DNA from 4 places in the Sulfobacillus thermosulfidooxidans genome. Region 3 is predicted to be linked to each of the others. Evidence: riboswitches for the same ligand, from Rfam matches in the RefSeq annotation. Region 3 holds a riboswitch; each other region holds the start of a gene.
What was found. Region 3 has a riboswitch for cyclic di-AMP ahead of AOA63_RS05010 (glycosyltransferase). Riboswitches for the same ligand answer to the same signal wherever they lie in the genome.

Region 1 (4,642 bases), on a different contig from region 3:
GTGCTGCGCAAGATAATATGGCCAAAACTCTTCAAATGAATGCATTCTCATCTGTTTTTCACCTCATCATAATATTTCGCGAGAATCGCGGAAAATCCTTCCTTAGAGAGGCACAGACTAGCAATTTGATCTATTTTTTTCCATAAAAAATGAGAGCAGCGAAATACTGCTCTCATTGTCTAATGCGAAATTACTTGCCTAGAACATAGACGGTAACGGGCTCAATGCCAAAGTTGGAGACGGTTTGAGAATTGGCATCCATGAATATGTCAATTCGGTGTCCCACAATCGCTCCACCTGTATCCATTGCGCGGCCTAAAAATCCGCCGGCCGGCAAATTGGGATCGGTGTATCCGGTCACGTACACGTAGGATTTTAATGGAATGAGTGATGGATCCACAGCAATCATTCCCGGTTCCAAAGGTTGGCCAAATGCATCGACCGGTCCGTAGGGGTAGTTGTCTTTAAGACTCGGACCATATGCCGTTGCGCGCATATGATAGACCGCAATCACGGGGCGGCCATCAATCGTGCTGGGCGTAGAGGAAGACGACGAGGACACTTGCGACGCGTCTGATACGTTAGCCGCTTGGGTGCCTTGGGTGTTCTGACTGGAGGTCGTGTTGCTGACACTTGTTTGTGCCGTATTTGCAGCGGTCAGATCAGTATTGGGCGCTAAAATTCCGAGACCAATCAAAATCTGTTTCCAGGTATCATATGTGGTTACACCCGAAGGGGTCAGTCCCTGAGCTCGCTGAAAAGCTTCCACCGCTGCCTGGGTTTTAGGTCCAAAAATTCCATCTGTCGGTCCCACTTGAGTATACCCCAGTAACTTTAGGTCAGCTTGTAGCGTCGCCACCCAATGTCCTTGGGAACCGATGGAGAGTTTCTGATAAAGTGCTGGATGTTCTTGTGCATTAATGGGAGGCACATTGACGGAGAATGTCATAGGACCGGTGTAACGCGGAGTCAGATTAAACCCAGCTAAAATATCTTGCCAAACGGGCGGACTGGTCACTCCTGTAGGAGCAAACCCGTTATTTTCCTGGAAGGCCTTAAGAGCCGCCAGCGTTTTGGGTCCAAAGATTCCATCATCCGTTCCGACACTGTGGTATCCCAATAAATAGAGATCGGCTTGTAGTGTGGCCACCCAGTGTCCCACGCTCCCTTGTTGGAGCACTTGATTCATGGCAGGATGTTGCTGCGCTAACATTTGAGTGGTTTCGGGAATTGAGGCAGCTTCAGCAGATCCAGAAATCATCATACCGAGTGCTGCAGTCGCCCCAGTCATTAGGGCTCCGGCAAGAAAACGATAATGCATTAAACAATCTCCCCTCAACAATTTTGCCTCCGGAGTTAGCTGACGGGTTAGGGCGCGGAGAGTGGCCCCTTCGACCGAAAACTGTCGAATTCACCCCAGATTTGGATCCCCCGGTTGTTGAATCATCAACAATTTGGCTGGCGTCAGTTTAGGAAAGATTGGACAACCTGTCAGATGCCATAATGCTGGTTATCCTTGCGTTTTGCCCCACCCGCTGTCCCTTTTCAAGACAATCGCAATATTTGTCCATGATTGCGCTATCATACCAATTTTTAGCGCACAGGGTTTAAAGCGATGTGGGAAAGACCGCAAAAAATGACGTTTGGGCGAGATATTTGCTATCCTCTGGGATTTGACTGGAAGAAACATGTCACAAATTGGATCGGACAACTTACGTAAATACAATGAGTTTCATCATAATAAAACTTGTTAGGGAAGCTAAAAACATCGCTGCCAATTTAGCAATATTGTTGGCCATGACATGGGGAATGGCATGAATCTGCAAGACTAAAGGAGCAATTAACCACAAAATTAAATCGTTTACCACAATATTAATTAGTGACTGCACAATAAACAAAACGCGTTGACGCAGCGCTTCTTTCCCATGCTTTTTAACATTCTGGCGAAATGTCCAGCGACTATTCCAAATATAGCTGTTAAGGATTGCAGCCATTACCGCTAACGTGTTATACACCACGAGCTGATCGACATTCCGTGTAGGAATGAGCCAATACAACCCATTAAAAACTAATAGATCGATTATGGCATTCCCCAATCCGACCGATACGAATTGGATAAATTGCCATAGCCGACTCATTGATGTCCCTTTACGTGGCGAATCGCCGCCTCGTAGAGCGCCTCGAGTTCTTGCGTAGGTTCTTTCCATCCCCATTTCTCCGCTTCTTGGCGCGCCTTCACTCCAAGATCCGCCAGTAAAGTCCGGTCCTTCATCAATTCGCTTACCAATTGGGCTAATTGGTACGGTTGGGTACTCGGAAATAGTCTTCCTGCCCCACTGGGATCAATGAGTTCATGCGACGGTCCAGATTCCGCGGCCACAATGGGCAACCCCGAAGCCATCGCTTCTAATAACACCAAGCCTAACGTTTCTGTCGTACTCGGGAACACAAAAAAGTCTGCCGAGGCATATGCGCTTGCCAATTCTTCGCCTAAGAGTTTTCCGACAAATGTCGTAGGAGTCCGCTCAAAGCGCTGTTTAAAATAATCGACAGCCGGCCCATCACCGACCAAAGCCAGGTGCACACCGGGATTGCCTGGAAACAAAGATAATAACCGTTCTAATCCTTTTTCTTTAGCAATGCGTCCCACGTATAACGCAATGAGCCGATCAGCATGTCCACCGGTTAACCGTTGGCGCATGGCTTCGTTCCGGTGACGCGGATGAAATCCTGAGAGATCCACGCCTCGTCGCCACAGCCGCGCGTTTTTGATTCCATGCTGCGTAATTTCTTTCATAATGGCTTCAGATGTCGCCAAATTATACACAGCCTGGTTATGTAACATGCGCAAAAGTCCCCAGATTGCAGGCTTGGTAAATCCCAAATGGTAGAAGTCGGCATATTGCGCAATATTTGTATGATACGATGCCACTAATGGATATTGGCGGCGGCGCGCCGCATATACGCCTGCAATGCCTAAGACAAACGGATTCACCACATGAACCACATCGGGACGAAATTCATCGAGAAATTTTTGGACGCGAGGCAAGGGAATGCCCCAAGGCTTTCCTCCATAGACAAAAGACACGGAAAATGTGGGTACGGATTTTACCGGAATCCCTTCAAAAACAGGTTCTCCGCCACAAGGAGCCACAATAAATAATTCGTGTCCCATCCGTTTAAGTTCCCGGACTGTTTCCGTAATCCGGGTTACCACCCCATCCGTGGACGGCCGCCATGTTTCTGTAACAAATGCAATTCTCATATCTTCAACGCCCAAAAGTGCGTTTTTTGCACACTCAATCCCACCATGTATCTATGTTGACCCAAATATTCTTTGAACCAGCATAGTATATCATAGCCGATCTGTCCTGTCCTTTCCGCCTTCTGATCGCGTAAATCCCAATTGTTCGTAATATTCATCATCGATAGTCAGTTTCCATTGAGGCCATAATCCTCTCGAGAAAGGCATTCCACCAGACTCCATAAAGGCCCCAAAAAGACTCCTGTACGCTAAATTCATCTCATGGCTACCTGAGGGCATGTCTGGGCGTCTTTCACAATGCTATCTACCAGGACTTTTCCATCGCCTCGAGATATGTCACAATAGAAGAAAATCGAGGAGGCGAAATTATGAACGATCGCACATGGGATCGGTTAAGCGGATTAGTTGTAGGAGCCGCATTAGGCGTGCTCGCAGGAATACTTTTAGCTCCCAGCGCTGGCGCGGAAACTCGGGGCAGCATAAAAAAGAAAACGCAGGATTCCTTAGATCAAATTCAAAAGAATGTACGTGATATTCGCGAATCGTTAACGCAAAAAGGACAAGCTTTATTTAAAAAATCCGTAACCGAGATTCCGCTCGATGACAGTGAGGATCCTCACGAGGATCAAGGTGCATGACCATAAGCACCGCCTTAACGATTATTGCTATTTGTTTTGTCATCCTAACGTTAATTGTCGTCGGGCTCGGTGTCATGCTTATCATCGTAACTTTACGCGTCATCCGTCTAGAAAAGACCATTACACAGGAAGTATCTGTTCTTCGCCGGCAATTGGGGGAATTGATTCAAACGGCCCGGGAATCATCTTCCCGGCTTGGACAAACCGTTCAGGAATTTAAGGCTTCGGCGTATCGCATAGGACTGATTGCTACAAGCATTGCCGGACTCATCGAATCCCGTAAGGCGAAAACCCTCAAAGCTTCACGACCGAAAACCAAAGTACGTCCATGGTGGTTATCGACACTGGCCTTAGGTTATTCATTGTGGCACAAAAGACGCAAAACCAAACAGTCTCCCCCATCATCCAGTATCCCGTCGTAATGGCAGGCCTTCCTTGAACTCAGAACTCTCATCAACGGATGCGATGTTCTGCCGGGGAAGGCCTGTGTTTGCTGTTCTTAGCAAAAAATTTCCTGCTGGGTCACCCCAAGCCGTCTTTCCACATAGGGTGAAACAACAGGAATTCGCACGGGAGGGATCATGATGCCAAACAATATCCGCGATAAATCAGACCCCTGGCACGTCGATATTCTCATCCAATTTTTGCAACAAACATTGGTCACTTTAGCTGAGGACTATCATCAAAAGCCTAATCCGCGAAACTTTTATCAAACGATTACCTTGCTGCATGATGTGCT
Region 2 (4,642 bases), on a different contig from region 3:
TCAAGGTGGCGGCCCCCACGGGTCGACCAATTTGTATCCCTAATGCCCCAACCACGACAACACCAATCCCCGCCAAATATGTCCATTTTGCCACAGCGATCCCTCTTTCCTAAAAATCGACAAATCATGAAACAGAATTCCACAAATAAAAAACGCCCAGGATGCGCCCTGGGTTACCACTTTTATGATGTGTTGTACCAAAATCCTGTTAGACTGTGGGAATCTGTCTTTTCGTGGTCAGCACAATGGCCGCGCCCACAAATACGGCATACACGACAAGTCCCATGACGATAACAACAGGCCATGGTAAGTGACCGTAAGTGGCTAAAACTGTTCCCGCTACAGCAAAAAACGTGGCGATCATGCCCCAAATGGCCGTAGTAGTGTAAGCTCGCACTCCTTGATGACCTGAAGATAAATAAATAAAAACCAAAGAGGTGAGAAATACTGCTGGAAATCCGGATAAAATTCCGGAAAGAAACGGAGCGGCCCGGGTTACAAGACTGACCGAAACAACAATCAATCCCCCAACAACAAAACGAATGATTGACACCATAATGATGCCTCCTTCAGTGATATAAACAGGGACAACCTCTAAGCATGCGTGTAAGGGTAAATTCTTGAGAAACGCTAGAAACTTAAAGTGATTGCATCACCGCAACCGTTAAACCGGCGATGGTTCCCCAAAACAATAGCAGCGATCCAAAAGCCCAATGAAAACGCTGATGCTTGAAAACATATGGAGCAACTAAGGTGACAGCCATTCCGGCAATCAACGACACGCCCCCGCCCATCGCCATTTGGCGGAGAATACGATCTAAATGCGGTCCGTTATGGGCCAGAGCTCCCACAATCAAAGCCGATGTAAACACGGCCGGAAATCCCGCCAAAAATCCTCCAGCTTTACCACCTACTTTTTTCGTAAGCCACGTTGCAAATGAAACCGCGAAACCACCCATTAAGAACTTCAATAGAAGATCCATGACCTCATTCACCTCATAATTAAGACTACAATGAATTCTCCACGTCGTCTAAGATGGTTTTGTTATAATTGTGCATAGGAAAAATCTATGTCTAGGAAAACGAGGCAATTGCCGATGGAACTTAAACAACTCGAGTATTTTGTAGCTGTCGCGGATCATAAAAGCATCACGAAGGGTGCGGCCAGTCTATATGTGTCCCAACCCACCATTAGTCAACAAATCAAGTTATTGGAAGAAGAATTGGGCCACCCTTTATTTATCCGCCATGCTCAAGGCGTCGAACTCACCGATGATGGGGCCACGCTGCTTCGCTATGCTCTTCGCGTGTTACAAAATGTTGATGACGCCAAAGCCGAAATTCAAGGAGCCTCTTCCGCTCATGGAACCATTGCAATGGGCGTGTTACCCACTCTCACCCGTTCCATTCTTCCCACTGTAATTCGTCAATATCAACGAATGCATAAAGACATCCAATTTGCAGTAACAGAAGGCAGCTCTCAACGCCTGTTAAAATCCATTACAGCGGGTGATCTTCATCTCGCTTTAGTCGATTTACCTTTAAGCGATCCTCTCTTGGCTGTTGAAACCCTGTGGACAGAAGAGCTGATTCTTATTACGCCCCACGCGATGCCTTTGCCGCCAGGCCCCTTGTCATTAGAACAGGTCCGTCACCTGCCTTTCATTACAATGGAACCGGGTTATGGACTTCGTGATGCGTTGTTTCGCATGGCCCAAGCCCGTGGTTTTAATCCCCACATCGTTCATGAACTCACGAGCATTGGCGCCATTATTGGTTTTGTGGAACACGGTTTTGGGATTAGTGTGGTACCTGAACGTACAGTGGAATTAGAAATTCAATCCCGCCGCATTGGCTTTGTGCGCCTAGCAGAAAGCAATACGCGAGACATTGGTATGATTTGGCGCGCGCATAGACGCCTACCTGATCCCGTGCAAACGTTTTTGGCATTTCTTCGCAGCTATGGATGGCAATCTAAGTAACATTTTGAGAGGTTTTGGGAATTTATCTCCTAAATCTGAGAAAAAACGTGATAAATGGTCATTGCACGTGTCAAATGGTTCTATTGGGTAATAATTGGTCTCTACATATAATGACAAATTAATCGTTATTTCGTATAGTGTGTCCGACTCCACGCGCCGAATCGTAATTTTTGTAATTACGTACGGGGGATTACTAGGATTTTATCCTAGGGTGAATCGTTTGCCATAACGGGCAAATGTAGGGCTCCTTCAGCCCGAACCAGTGAACTAACCTCGAAGGCAATATCCGAAGGAAGGGAGCCTATTTCTTGAATCTTTTACGGTCAAAAAAAGTCGCTGCGAGCATTGCAGTAGGCTTATTGTCTGTGCCTGCGGCCATTAGTATGTTAACTGTGTCGGCATCATCTACTGTGACACTCGCATCTGCCAACACCAGTGCCGCCCCGAAATTTTTATCCGCGCGTTATTACACCGTGCAACCTGGGGACACATTAAGTGGTATTGCATATCGGTTCCATACTTCCGTTGCGACATTAGTCGCCTTAAATCACATTAGTAATCCTAATGCGATTTATGTCGGACAAGTCCTGCGCATTAGCAATGCAGCGTCCAGCACAGCCTTAGGTTCGGGAACAACTAGTGCTTCTCTCACTTTTGATACCGCCCATTCGACGACCTATACTGTGCAGCCCGGTGACACCTTAGGCGGTATTGCGGCTCGGTTCGGAGTTACCGTCGCAGAACTCGTGGCATGGAATCATATAGCGAACCCGAACCTCATCGCTGTCGGACAAGTTCTCGTGATTGGTACAACATCTGGTTCGACAAGTTCTAGCGCTAGTCCCGCATCTTCTCCTGCCAGTTCTTCCTCTACAACATATACGGTTCAGGCCGGCGATACCTTGGGATTAATTGCCCAAAAATTCGGAATTTCATGGCAGACTTTGGCTTCCTATAATCACTTGGCGAACCCAAATGTGTTATATGTTGGCGAAGTCCTCCAAATCCCCGGTAATGGACAAGCCTCATCGAGCGCCACGGTTCAATTGCCTGCTCAAAATGCGTCGGTCAGTTTTGGACAGGCTATTGTTAACACCGCGGAACATCTTTTAGGTATTCCATATGTCTGGGGAGGAACGACGCCCGCCACGGGATTTGATTGTTCGGGATTGGTCTATTATGTTTTCCGGCAAAACGGTGTGCCCATGCCGCGCACGAGCTGGGCTCAGTACTCTTATGTGACCAAAATCGCCAAATCGCAGTTGCAACCCGGAGATCTCGTGTTCTTTAGCACAGATGGTCCCGGTGCATCCCATGTTGGCATTTATATTGGAGCCGATCCGGCCTTAGGCTATTCTCAGGCCTTTATCGAAGCTCCAGAACCAGGCCAAACGGTGCGCATATCAAACCTCAATAGTCCCTATTATCTGGATCACTATTATGGCGCAGGCACTGTAAACCCGTAACCCTAATACAAAACTCAGACGAAGACTTCGGTCTTCGTCTCTTTTTTTTCTAAATAAGTATTCTCGCGATATTCCTTTCCTCACTGAGAAACAACGTTATCACGTCATGACATAAGTCATATCATTAAGTTAAAATTAGTAATGTTAGTTTATGTCTGGGCGCCTTTTAGGATAAATCTTTGCCTTGTCCCAAAAGCCAAAAACAGTGGCCAATTTATTTACAAAGGACCCTATCCACACTAGGGAGCATACTGATAAACTGTTTTTGAGCCGGCAGCATAATCAGTCAGAGAGCGAAGGAGAACAATATGGGAAAAATTTTTGATAAACTCCTACCGGAGCATGAAGCCTTCATTTCCCGGCAACCGATTTTCTTTGTGGCCACAGCTCCTCTCACTGCACAAGGCCATGTCAATCTCTCCCCCAAAGGCTATGATGTGTTCCGGATTTTTTCTCCCACACAAGTGGGATATCTTGACCTCACGGGAAGCGGCAATGAAACCGCCGCCCATATTTTAGAAAACGGACGCATTACCTTCATGTTTATGGCGATTGAAGGTCCCCCTCAAATCCTCCGGCTGTATGGAAGAGGATATTCCGTCCGTCCCACTGATTTAAAGTGGGAGGAACTTTCTACATCCTTTCCCACTCACTATCCCGGAATCCGTCAAATTATTATGGCAACCATCCACCAGGTGAGTACATCTTGCGGTTATGGCGTGCCCTATTTATCTTATCAAGGTGACCGGGATACCCTCTCACGGTGGGCCCAGGCCAAAGGACCAGACGGCATTATCCACTATCAGCAAACTAAAAATCGGCACAGTTTAGACGGGATTCCCACGAATATTTGCCAGGAATAAGGAAACGATTGGCGCTCGATTGATCACAAAGTCAAGCTTCCGAGGAGCAAAACAATCGCGATGATATAAACGGAGAAACTAGGATTTAATCGACATAGCCAATAATGCCGCGCAACGCCTTGAGAACCCGTTCATAATGCCCGGGGTGAAAGGCATCTGCAGGCGGCAATTGATCCATCGTAAACCAGTCTGCCAGAAGAATTTCTTCAGGTTGGGGTTTAATCGTCCCACCAATTTTGTGGCCGCGAATGACGATATGATATAAATGATGCGATAGAACCCGGCGGTCCATCCAATTGTCAAAAACTCCAACCACATTATCAGGCTTCAT
Region 3 (4,642 bases):
CGCGGGTTGAATCCTTAGAACAGGAAGAACGCGAACTTCAATTAGAATGGGGAAAAGCGCAAAAGACTCAGAACCTTTTAAGGGAAAAACGGCAAAATTTGCAAGGAGAACTTGCGAAAGTTATGGCCTCGATTAATAGCTCCCAGAAAAGACTGTGGGAGCTTCAAGCTCAAGTTAAGGCGTTGAAATCCCTAGAAGATCAGACGGAAACTCTTCCTCTTAGTGTGCGGGCAGTTTTGCAAGCCCATAAAGCGCATCATCTTGAGGGAATTCTTGGAACCTTGTCCTCGTTGATTGCCGTTCCTACAGACTATTCTCAAGCCATCGACATCGCGTTGGGAGCCCAGCGTCATGATGTGGTGACAGAAACAGAATGGCACGCGCGCCAGGTTATTGAATGGCTCAAGCGTCAAAGGGCTGGCCGTGTAACCATTCTTCCCCTTGACCAAATCCGCGAAGCCAGAATTCCCGACCGCGACAGGGCCTTAAATCAGCAAAAAGGGGTTGTGGGTTGGGCGATTGATCATATTGACTTTGATGAGCGCCTGTTTCCTGCGGTAAGTTATGTATTAGGCCGTGTTCTGCTCATCGAATCCTTAGACGTGGCCAATGCTATAGGGCGTCTTCATCAGTTTCGATACAAAATGGTGACTCTTGACGGCCAAATCGTTTTGTCGGGAGGAGCTATTTCAGGAGGAAGTGACCGAAGCCGAAGCAATAATTTTCAGCAAAAGGAAGCGGGACTTGTTGAGCAAATCAATACCTTAACCCAGTCGGTATCAAGTCAGCAGCGACGCCGGGAAGAACTGGAAGGGCAAATTGCCGAATGGCAACGCCAAGAAGAAGAAGCGCGGATGGTAGTGACACGATGCGCTGAGCGCTTGAATCATTTACGTGCGCTCTTAGAGGGAGGAAAGTGGAATAAAGACCAGGTTAAGGAACTGATCTCATCGTTAGCAGATCATCGAATCCGCATCGGAGAAGTTAAACAAGCTTTAGAACAAAAAATTCACTATATTAACACCCTCGACCAAGAACTTTCTGCGCTTAAAGAAGCATATAACACCCGCCGGCAAGCCTATTTAAATTCCCAGCAAGTTCATAGTCACCGTCTTGAACTAATGGCTCGGTACGCCGAAGAAAAACAACGCTTGACCGTGCAAGCACAGGAAATCTCTCAGCGACGGCAACAATTATCAACACAAAGGGAAGAGGTTCTCCGTGAACTTTCGGCTCACCGAGCGGAACGTGAGAATATGATAGAGCGAATTGATGTCGAATCACAACGCATTCAGGAGTATCAAAGGACATTGGTGCAAATGGGAGACGCTGTTCAACAGTTGGGAGGCCGCATTCGATCGCTTGACAGTGAGGACCGGAAGATGTCCGGGCGGATCACGTATATTGAACAACAGTTGCTTAAAACCACAACCCGATGGGATGGCTATGAGCCACCGGATGGCGAGCCGTTACCGGATGAGGAAATTCCTCGAGCTAAAACCTTACTCGACGAATGGCAAAGCGCTTTAGATCAGCTAGGTCCCATACGGCCCGGGGTGTATGCCCTTTTTACACAGTTAGAAGACCGTCTAGCGTATCTCGAATCCGAACGACATGATGTCGAACTCGCCAAAAATGAATTGCGGGAAACCTTGCGGCAAATTGATCATGAGGTGGATGCACGCCTGGCCGAAACGGCTTCTCAAGTAGAGGAGGCATTTAAGCAAGCCTGTTTATCATTGTTGGGAGGAGAAGGCGGATTTCGGTGGATCCAAGGTGATGAAAGGGGCATTGAATTATGGATCCGACCACCAGGAAAAAAGCCGAGCACCATGACCTTGCTTTCTGGAGGAGAAAAGGCACTCGGAGGCATTGCCTGGCTGTTTGCCTTATTAAGTGTTCGTCCTTCTCCGTTTGTCGTTCTGGATGAAGTCGAGGCAGCATTAGATGAAGCTAATGCTCAAAGAGTCGCGCAATACATTCGCGCGCATCACGGACGGACCCAATATGTGATTGTGACGCATCATAAATCAACGATGACTATAGCGGATGCACTGTGGGGTGTGGCTGGGGACGGTCAAGGTCGCAGTCGATTAGTTTCCGTCCGCATTGAACACACTCCATTAGCAGAGGAAGGATAGGTGAATGGCAATGGCTGGTTTTTGGAATCGTTTAAAAGAAGGAATGACTCGTACTCGAGACAGTTTAGGTGGACGTCTGCGGACACTGTTTCAAGGACGCCAATGGGATGAGTCCTTATGGGATCAGCTCGAAGAAATCCTATTTGAAGCTGATCTTGGATATGATACGGTGGACTACCTCTTGACCCAATTGCGAGAAGAAGTCCGGATTGCGCATCCCCAGCGTGCAGATGACGTCATGGAATTGCTCCGGCGCATTATGGTGAACCTATTTGAAAAAGCATCTGATCCTACCCTTCTTGATCCGCAAAGACCTAGTATATGGTTAATGGTTGGTGTCAATGGCACGGGGAAAACAACCACGGCGGGAAAATTTGCGTACATGATGAAACGCCAAGGGTACCAGGTTATATTGGGGGCGGCCGATACATTTCGGGCTGCCGCAGTTGAACAGCTGCAGGAATGGGGTCAACGAGCCGGTGTTGACGTAATTAGCCAAGGGGCGGGGGCCGATTCTGCTGCTGTAGCTTATGATACCGTTCAAGCGGCCATTGCCCGTTCTCGTGACTTAGCAATTATTGATACGGCGGGACGATTGCACAATAAATCGAATCTTATGCAGGAATTGCAAAAAGTGGTTCGGGTGATTCGGCGCGAACGGCCCGATGCGCCCCATCAAGTCTGGTTGGTTATTGATGCGACGACCGGTCAAAATGGTTTAGCTCAGGCTCAAGTGTTTTTGGAGGCGGTTCATGTAACGGGAATTGTCCTCACGAAACTCGATGGGACAGCTAAAGGGGGCATTGCGCTGTCGATAAAACGGGAACTGGGTGTTCCCATTCGTTTTATCGGTGTCGGAGAAAAAGTGGAAGATCTGATGCCGTTTGACGCGGAAAGTTATGTCCGTGCCATTTTAGGCGATTGACGCCTTTTCTCCTGCCCACGTATACTCAAAATATACCTTGATAACGCCGAATTCGATTAAGAAGCGGAGGACCCGTTCCTTTTGGGGTGAATTGCTATGCAACGGGCATGCTCGCAGCCCGAACCCGTCAGCTAACTTCGCAGGCGTAGGGGGCTCAAGGTCTAATAATTCATTTGACTCCTTCCCCCGGGAAATATCCGGGGCTTTGTTTTGCCCGGTTCGATGGAGGTTATGCACGATGATGAAACGTGTTCTACAAATCTCCTTACGCGCCGATCCGTTAAATCCCTTGGACGGCGGTGAAACGGGAGGTCAACAAGTTATTGTTCGGCAAATGGGCCGAAATCTTCAGCATCTAGGTTATGCCGTCGATATTATTACATTACGTCAACAAGACCACTTACCCGAACGCTACTCCTTTGGCCATTTGGGACAAGTCATTCGACTGACCGGCTGGGAAGGGCGCTTGTCGTCAGATGAGGATTGGCATCGCAATCAGGACGCGATTATTCAGCAAGCGTTAACGTGGATTCGCGAACAACATCGCGAATACCATATTATCCATAGTCATTTCTGGATTTCGGGAATGGTGGCTGTGCGCCTGGCCCATGAATTGGGTATACCCTGGATTCATTCGCCATATAAAATGGGTCAATGGATTATGCGACCTGGGGATGAAATGTCCTCCATCCGATTACAAACCGAGCGCCAACTCATTGAACAAGCCCAGGGCGTTGTGGTGCCCTATTTGAAAGAAAGTGAAATGATTCATCAAATGGCGCCGAAAGTGCCTATTTATGTTGTACCACCCGCTGTCGATATCACTAATTTCTTTGTGCGGGATGCTGGACCGTTATTACGAGGATTGGGCTTAAATAAGCCTCCGATTTTATATGTCGGCCGTTTGAATAAAGGACGGGGAATTCAAGAAGTACTTGAGGTGATGACGCGTACTTCGTTGCCTTTGGATTTAACACTCTTGGTTATTGGGGGAAGTCCCGGTGAGGTTGTAGACGGACAGCCAACGAACCCGACTTTGCGCTCTTTAGCCGAAAAACTTAACGGGCATGTGAGGTTTCTCGGTCCCATGCCTCATCACGCCATTGCCACCTATATGGGTTCATCCACGGTGTTAATTGCACCGAATCAAGGAGCGACTCTGGGTATGGCTGTAATTGAAGCTATGGCGTCAGGTTGTGCCGTTGTCGGAACCAACGTGCCGGGTGTGGAAGACTGGATTGAGCCCGGATTCACGGGCATTCTCGTTGAGCGTTCGCGTATTGACCAATTATGGCAAAACGCGTTAGAGTTGTGGCAAACTCCTAATCGTGCCAGACAAATGGGAACTAACGGGCAAGAAATTATTCAACGACACCACACCGTTAACCACATGGCACAACGGCTACATGTAGTGTATGAGGAGGTGGCGTCCAGTGGCCGCCATCAAGCGGGTGTTGGCTACTGATATCGATGGAACCTTAATCGGCCATGGGGGAGAACAGGCAGTTCGGGATTATCTTTTGGCTCATCCCGAGCTTGGAGTTATTTATCTTACCGGTCGTACGCTGAACAATGC
Region 4 (4,642 bases), 1.8 Mb from region 3:
GATAGGTTCACATGATCGACGGCTAAAACGGGCTGGCCGCCTTTTATAGTCGGTGGATAGAATTTCGTCACATTGTGAAGTTCAATCACCCGCAAATGCTCCTTTTTGATTACATCTGATAAATCACACCGGGAACATAGGTCATATAGACCGGATTTCCTGTGTTAGGTCCCACTTTTCCGCGAATGATCGTAGACCGTTTGGCAAAAAGAGGGATCAACATATTGGCTCATATTTGCTGGAACAGCACTGATTTGCCCCGTCTGTTTCAACCACTGGGCTGCTGACGTTAAGGATTTTGTGACCAAAGAGTCAGCAACCGTGCTGGAAGTTCCCAATCTTCGCAGGGTTAATTCCTGGGACAAGGTCGTAAAGTGCAAACCTTGCGCTTGCGCTTTGGCATCAGCGGCTGAAATTCCATTTAATTTGCCAATATCTTGGAATGACTGGTTAGGATGGGCATAGAAAAATTTGACACCAGCTTCTTCCGCTTGGATGAATTGATCCACCAATTGAGGATATTTGCTGGCAAAGTGCGAATTGACAACGGCCAAATTAAAAATTGGTGCTTGGTTGACCTGGTTTTGATCGTAAATGAGGATATGACCATGGTCTTGTTGCATTTCGTTTAAAAAGGGGGCCCATACGTAGGCGGCATCAATTTGATTGGTTTTCCAGGCAGCCACCATGTTGGGCGGAGCCATATTATCGATATGAACAGAAGAGACTGGAATGTGGTGCATTTGAAGAGCGGTATCTAGTTCAAAAGGTGACGTCGAGCCTTGCACCAAAGCTACCGTTTTCCCTTCCAAATCTTTAAGGGATCGAATATGAGACCCATTTTTAACCACTAATCCTTCGGCCGTGGTATACCGCTCCATAGCCCATATCACTTTCAAGGGAACTCCGCGGGCAATCGCAGAGGCTGTCGGGGGATTACCTAAGGTGGTCATAAAATCCAAGGAGCCGGAAGCCAAGGATGTCAGGGCCTCGGGACCCGATGAAAAATATTTCAAGACCACATGCGCATGCATATATTTTTGAAAGAAATTCTGCTCAATGGCCACGGATTCGGGATCTGGCGCATTTTCATAACCGATGGTGACCGTCGGTTCTTGCTTCGCTGCCGTAGCACTGCCGCACCCAGCTAACCCCACCAGGATAGGTAGGATGAAAACTCCCATCATAAGAGACTGCCGAAATTTCTTGGTTTGAAGAAATGCACGCACAAAACATCCTCCTTTGGTATTTTGTCATGGTGTTATGCGCCTCATGACTCACGATGACGGCATAAAATATATGCTCCACTGAGGTTAAGATCGTGACGTTACCCTTTCTTAGGACAAAAAGGTGACACAGCATCCCCGAGCATGACTACTTCCAGTCATACGAGAACGTGCTCTGTTTTAGAGAACAATCGGTAATGTTTATGCTTTCCCTTTCCATGGTGTGACTCGGTGCTCAATGCTGCGGATAATCAGTTCCATCCCGTAACCGAGAAGTCCAATGATCACGATACCGACAAAAACCACTCCGATCTGCAGTTCGTTTCCTGCTGATTCAATCATCCAGCCCAGTCCCTTGGATGCTGCAATCATTTCGGCAGCGACAAGACAGGTCCATGCAATGCCGATACCAACTCGCATGCCCGTAAAAATTTCCGGAAGTGCCGATGGCAAAATGACATAACGGAACAACTGTCTTTTGTTGGCTCCAAGGCATTGGGCTGCCCGAATACGGGTCTCTTGTGCACTTTTTACCCCGCTCATGGCGCTAATGATAATAATGGGAATGGTACAGAAAAAAATCAGGATGACTTTTGAGGTTTCGCCAATGCCAAACCAGACAATCATCACAGGAATATAGGCTAGCGGGGGAATAGGACGAAGGAATTGTAATAACGGGTCAATGGCTAAAAAGACCCAGTCTGATGATGCCATCCAAAATCCAATGGGGATCCCAACCACAACGGCCGCTAAAAACCCTGCCGTAATACGGCCCATGCTATATAACGTGCTCGTTAATAAGGGAACACCGCTATAACCTATTGTGGCAACCGAAATGAAATCATGAAAAACAGATCCGGGTGAGGGGAGGGCTGTGGATGAAACCCAGTGAAGAGCGGAAATTAACCACCATACCACAATGACCAGGACCGCCACTAACCAGGGAACGTAACCTTTATACGGTTTTTTTTGCATCGCCCCCGTCAGGCCTTCTGGCGTTTGACTCACCACGCCATTTTTTTGTTCCTTCTCAGGCGTCACCCATGAATAACCCATAAAGCGTACCTCCTTAAAAACTGAGGTTCTCATCTCCTATCAATCGAAAAATCACCAAATCGATAAAAAAACCGGGACGAGCCCGGGCAACTGTCCAAGCTTTCCATGCCGACGAGGTAAGCTGACGGGCTAGGGCGGAAAGCTGCCCCCTTACGTACGCCCCGAAAATTGGGTCCCCCGTTCGTGTTTGCACACGATTTGGCGATTAATTCAATTGATTCCACTAAGCCCTAGCGTACTATATGTACAAAGGACTGTGTGTGTTCCTTTTCAGCCTATCATGAATTCGGTGCTTGGTGCAATTTTGTGGATGATTGACAAATTTGCGAGAGCGCAATAAATTCTCCCCATGACTTCGGAATTTCAGTAAGATAAAAAGCGCCTAGTCCGTTGTGCTCAACTATTTCTCACAGGAGGTTTTCTGTTGCCCTCATACGCTGATGTATTATTGGTCCGGCATGGTGAAAGTGAAGCCAATGCAGTAGGCCGCTTCGCGTGCCGCACATGGGACCCACCCTTAACTCCCGCCGGTTCTTTAGAGGCCGAGCGACTCGCTCGGCAATTGCTCAATGCTCCCATTCGCTATATTGTCACGAGTCCTTTGTTACGCGCCAGGCAAACCATTCTGCCCTTGGCACGGATCCATCAGATTGATCCCGTCATCTTGGATGACTTGGCAGAAGTTGATTTAGGACAGTGGGATGGTCACCGACTGAAAGATTTAGAAAACGCCAATTCCCCTGCTTTCCAGGCATGGCGGCAAGATCCGGAGAATAATCCCCCTCCCGGCGGAGAAAGTATCATGACCGTGGGTCAGCGTGTGTTGTCCGCGCTCTCGCAGTTCCTTCAAACTTGTGAGCCCAGTACCTTAACCGTAGCAGCAACACACGCTGATTGTATTAAAGGGGCCCTGCTCGTTATTTTGGAAGCCCATGGACCGGCTGCCCGCCATATTTGGGTACCGAATACCGGGCAACTGCTGCTACGGTGGTTTGATAATGGACGCTGGGTCATCATTTTCTCGCCGCTGTGTAATGCCCGGGAAGAAGAGTGCGACTTAGATTAGATTAACCATCATGACTCCACTCTTACGCACTATAAGTCTTTTATAGCACATCGTGATGGTTTAATGGCAGATCCCAAAGCAAGCGGTGCATTAATTCCGCTGTTTTAATCATGTCCTGATCTTTAGGCCGTGCCCAAAAATACAACGAAGGCTGTCCTGCGGTGTGATACACTTCGATCCATTTTTTCGCTGCCAAGCGTTCAAGAATCGGGGTAACAATGTGGGGTTCGAGACGAGCATCCCCACAGATAGTCCCGATTGTCACCGCCCGGCGCCGGTACCATAAGGACCATAATACGCGTTCAGTATAGTCGTTGATGTCTTTAGGATGATCCATCGTCACAACCTCCTTAGATGTGCCTCGTTTGGAAAATGCCCCCACTTGTTCTACAATATTCCCGAAATTTACAAATTGAGTCCTGACCGAGTTTTACCTTGTCAATGAGAGCGCATCATCATACACTCTCATTATGGCAAAGGTCCTGGACGGAAACATTGTGTAATTTCATCAAGAGTATCAGTCTAAAGGAGAAAACATGTTGAACCGTTTTGCAAGAGTCCTAAAGGTATTGGGGCTCGGTCTTAGCCTTGGTCTCTTGGCGGGCTGTGGACAGACTGTAACCCACGTGAAATCGGCCGAAGTCCATAGAATTACGATAACGGATGATACTGGACGTACTGTTATTCTCCCGCATAAAGCCACCCGCATCGTCACGATTGCCCCAAGTAATACTGAAATCGCTTTAGACTTGGGACTCAAAAATGAGATTGTGGGCACCGATACCATGACATTTGAGTACGCGCCGCCTCCATGGGCAAGCGAATTGAAGGGGCTCCACAATATCGGTTCGTCTTTCCCCTCCATCAATATCCAGCAAATCGTGGCGACGAAGCCCAATTTAGTGCTTGCGATTCCCGGCATTAAGGGATTATCCGCTCTACAACACTTTCACATCCCCGTTATCATTTTAAGCCCGCAAAATATAAACGGCGTCTATCATGATATTCAAATTGTTGGAATAGCCACGGGTCGAACGCAACAGGCCAAAACGTTAATTTCCCAGTTAAAAACCGAATTAAATACTCTTCAGCGCCTCGTGCGCAAAAATATCCATCATACTCCCACCGTCTTTTTGGATTTGGGACAATTATATTCCGCGGGACCCAATAGTTATCTCAACAACCTCATTACAATGGCTGGAGGGAAAAATATTGCTGATCAATTTGCTCATACGGCCTATCCTATACTGACGCCGAAGCAAATTGTCAAAGCCAATCCTGATGACATCATTTA

Region 1: it holds a riboswitch for cyclic di-AMP, as region 3 does, so the genes downstream of both, AOA63_RS17955 (peptidoglycan-binding protein) here and AOA63_RS05010 (glycosyltransferase) in region 3, are expected to answer to the same signal.
Region 2: it holds a riboswitch for cyclic di-AMP, as region 3 does, so the genes downstream of both, AOA63_RS16250 (LysM peptidoglycan-binding domain-containing protein) here and AOA63_RS05010 (glycosyltransferase) in region 3, are expected to answer to the same signal.
Region 4: it holds a riboswitch for cyclic di-AMP, as region 3 does, so the genes downstream of both, AOA63_RS13310 (ABC transporter permease) here and AOA63_RS05010 (glycosyltransferase) in region 3, are expected to answer to the same signal.

The regions. Positions count from the first base shown of each region.
Region 1 covers NZ_LGRO01000002.1:496,562-501,203, forward strand. Annotated here, with positions in the region: gene AOA63_RS17950 (DUF962 domain-containing protein) at 1-51, opposite strand, end outside; gene AOA63_RS17955 (peptidoglycan-binding protein) at 191-1,321, opposite strand; cyclic di-AMP (ydaO/yuaA leader) riboswitch at 1,331-1,470, opposite strand; gene AOA63_RS17960 (GtrA family protein) at 1,713-2,138, opposite strand; gene AOA63_RS17965 (glycosyltransferase family 4 protein) at 2,135-3,265, opposite strand; gene AOA63_RS17970 (YtxH domain-containing protein) at 3,634-3,903, shown strand; gene AOA63_RS17975 (hypothetical protein) at 3,900-4,325, shown strand; gene AOA63_RS19455 (hypothetical protein) at 4,485-4,642, shown strand, end outside.
Region 2 covers NZ_LGRO01000002.1:146,955-151,596, forward strand. Annotated here, with positions in the region: gene AOA63_RS16230 (D-alanyl-D-alanine carboxypeptidase family protein) at 1-94, opposite strand, end outside; gene AOA63_RS16235 (DUF3147 family protein) at 209-556, opposite strand; gene AOA63_RS16240 (DUF3147 family protein) at 639-983, opposite strand; gene AOA63_RS16245 (LysR family transcriptional regulator) at 1,071-1,982, shown strand; cyclic di-AMP (ydaO/yuaA leader) riboswitch at 2,127-2,279, shown strand; gene AOA63_RS16250 (LysM peptidoglycan-binding domain-containing protein) at 2,291-3,448, shown strand; gene AOA63_RS16255 (pyridoxamine 5'-phosphate oxidase family protein) at 3,757-4,311, shown strand; gene AOA63_RS16260 (NUDIX domain-containing protein) at 4,397-4,642, opposite strand, start outside.
Region 3 covers NZ_LGRO01000001.1:948,918-953,559, forward strand. Annotated here, with positions in the region: gene smc (chromosome segregation protein SMC) at 1-2,141, shown strand, start outside; gene ftsY (signal recognition particle-docking protein FtsY) at 2,152-3,066, shown strand; cyclic di-AMP (ydaO/yuaA leader) riboswitch at 3,101-3,227, shown strand; gene AOA63_RS05010 (glycosyltransferase) at 3,305-4,531, shown strand; gene AOA63_RS05015 (HAD family hydrolase) at 4,500-4,642, shown strand, end outside.
Region 4 covers NZ_LGRO01000001.1:2,736,756-2,741,397, reverse strand. Annotated here, with positions in the region: gene AOA63_RS13320 (ABC transporter ATP-binding protein) at 1-89, opposite strand, end outside; gene AOA63_RS13315 (ABC transporter substrate-binding protein) at 165-1,229, opposite strand; gene AOA63_RS13310 (ABC transporter permease) at 1,428-2,282, opposite strand; cyclic di-AMP (ydaO/yuaA leader) riboswitch at 2,373-2,496, opposite strand; gene AOA63_RS13305 (histidine phosphatase family protein) at 2,707-3,348, shown strand; gene AOA63_RS13300 (hypothetical protein) at 3,389-3,685, opposite strand; gene AOA63_RS13295 (ABC transporter substrate-binding protein) at 3,885-4,642, shown strand, end outside.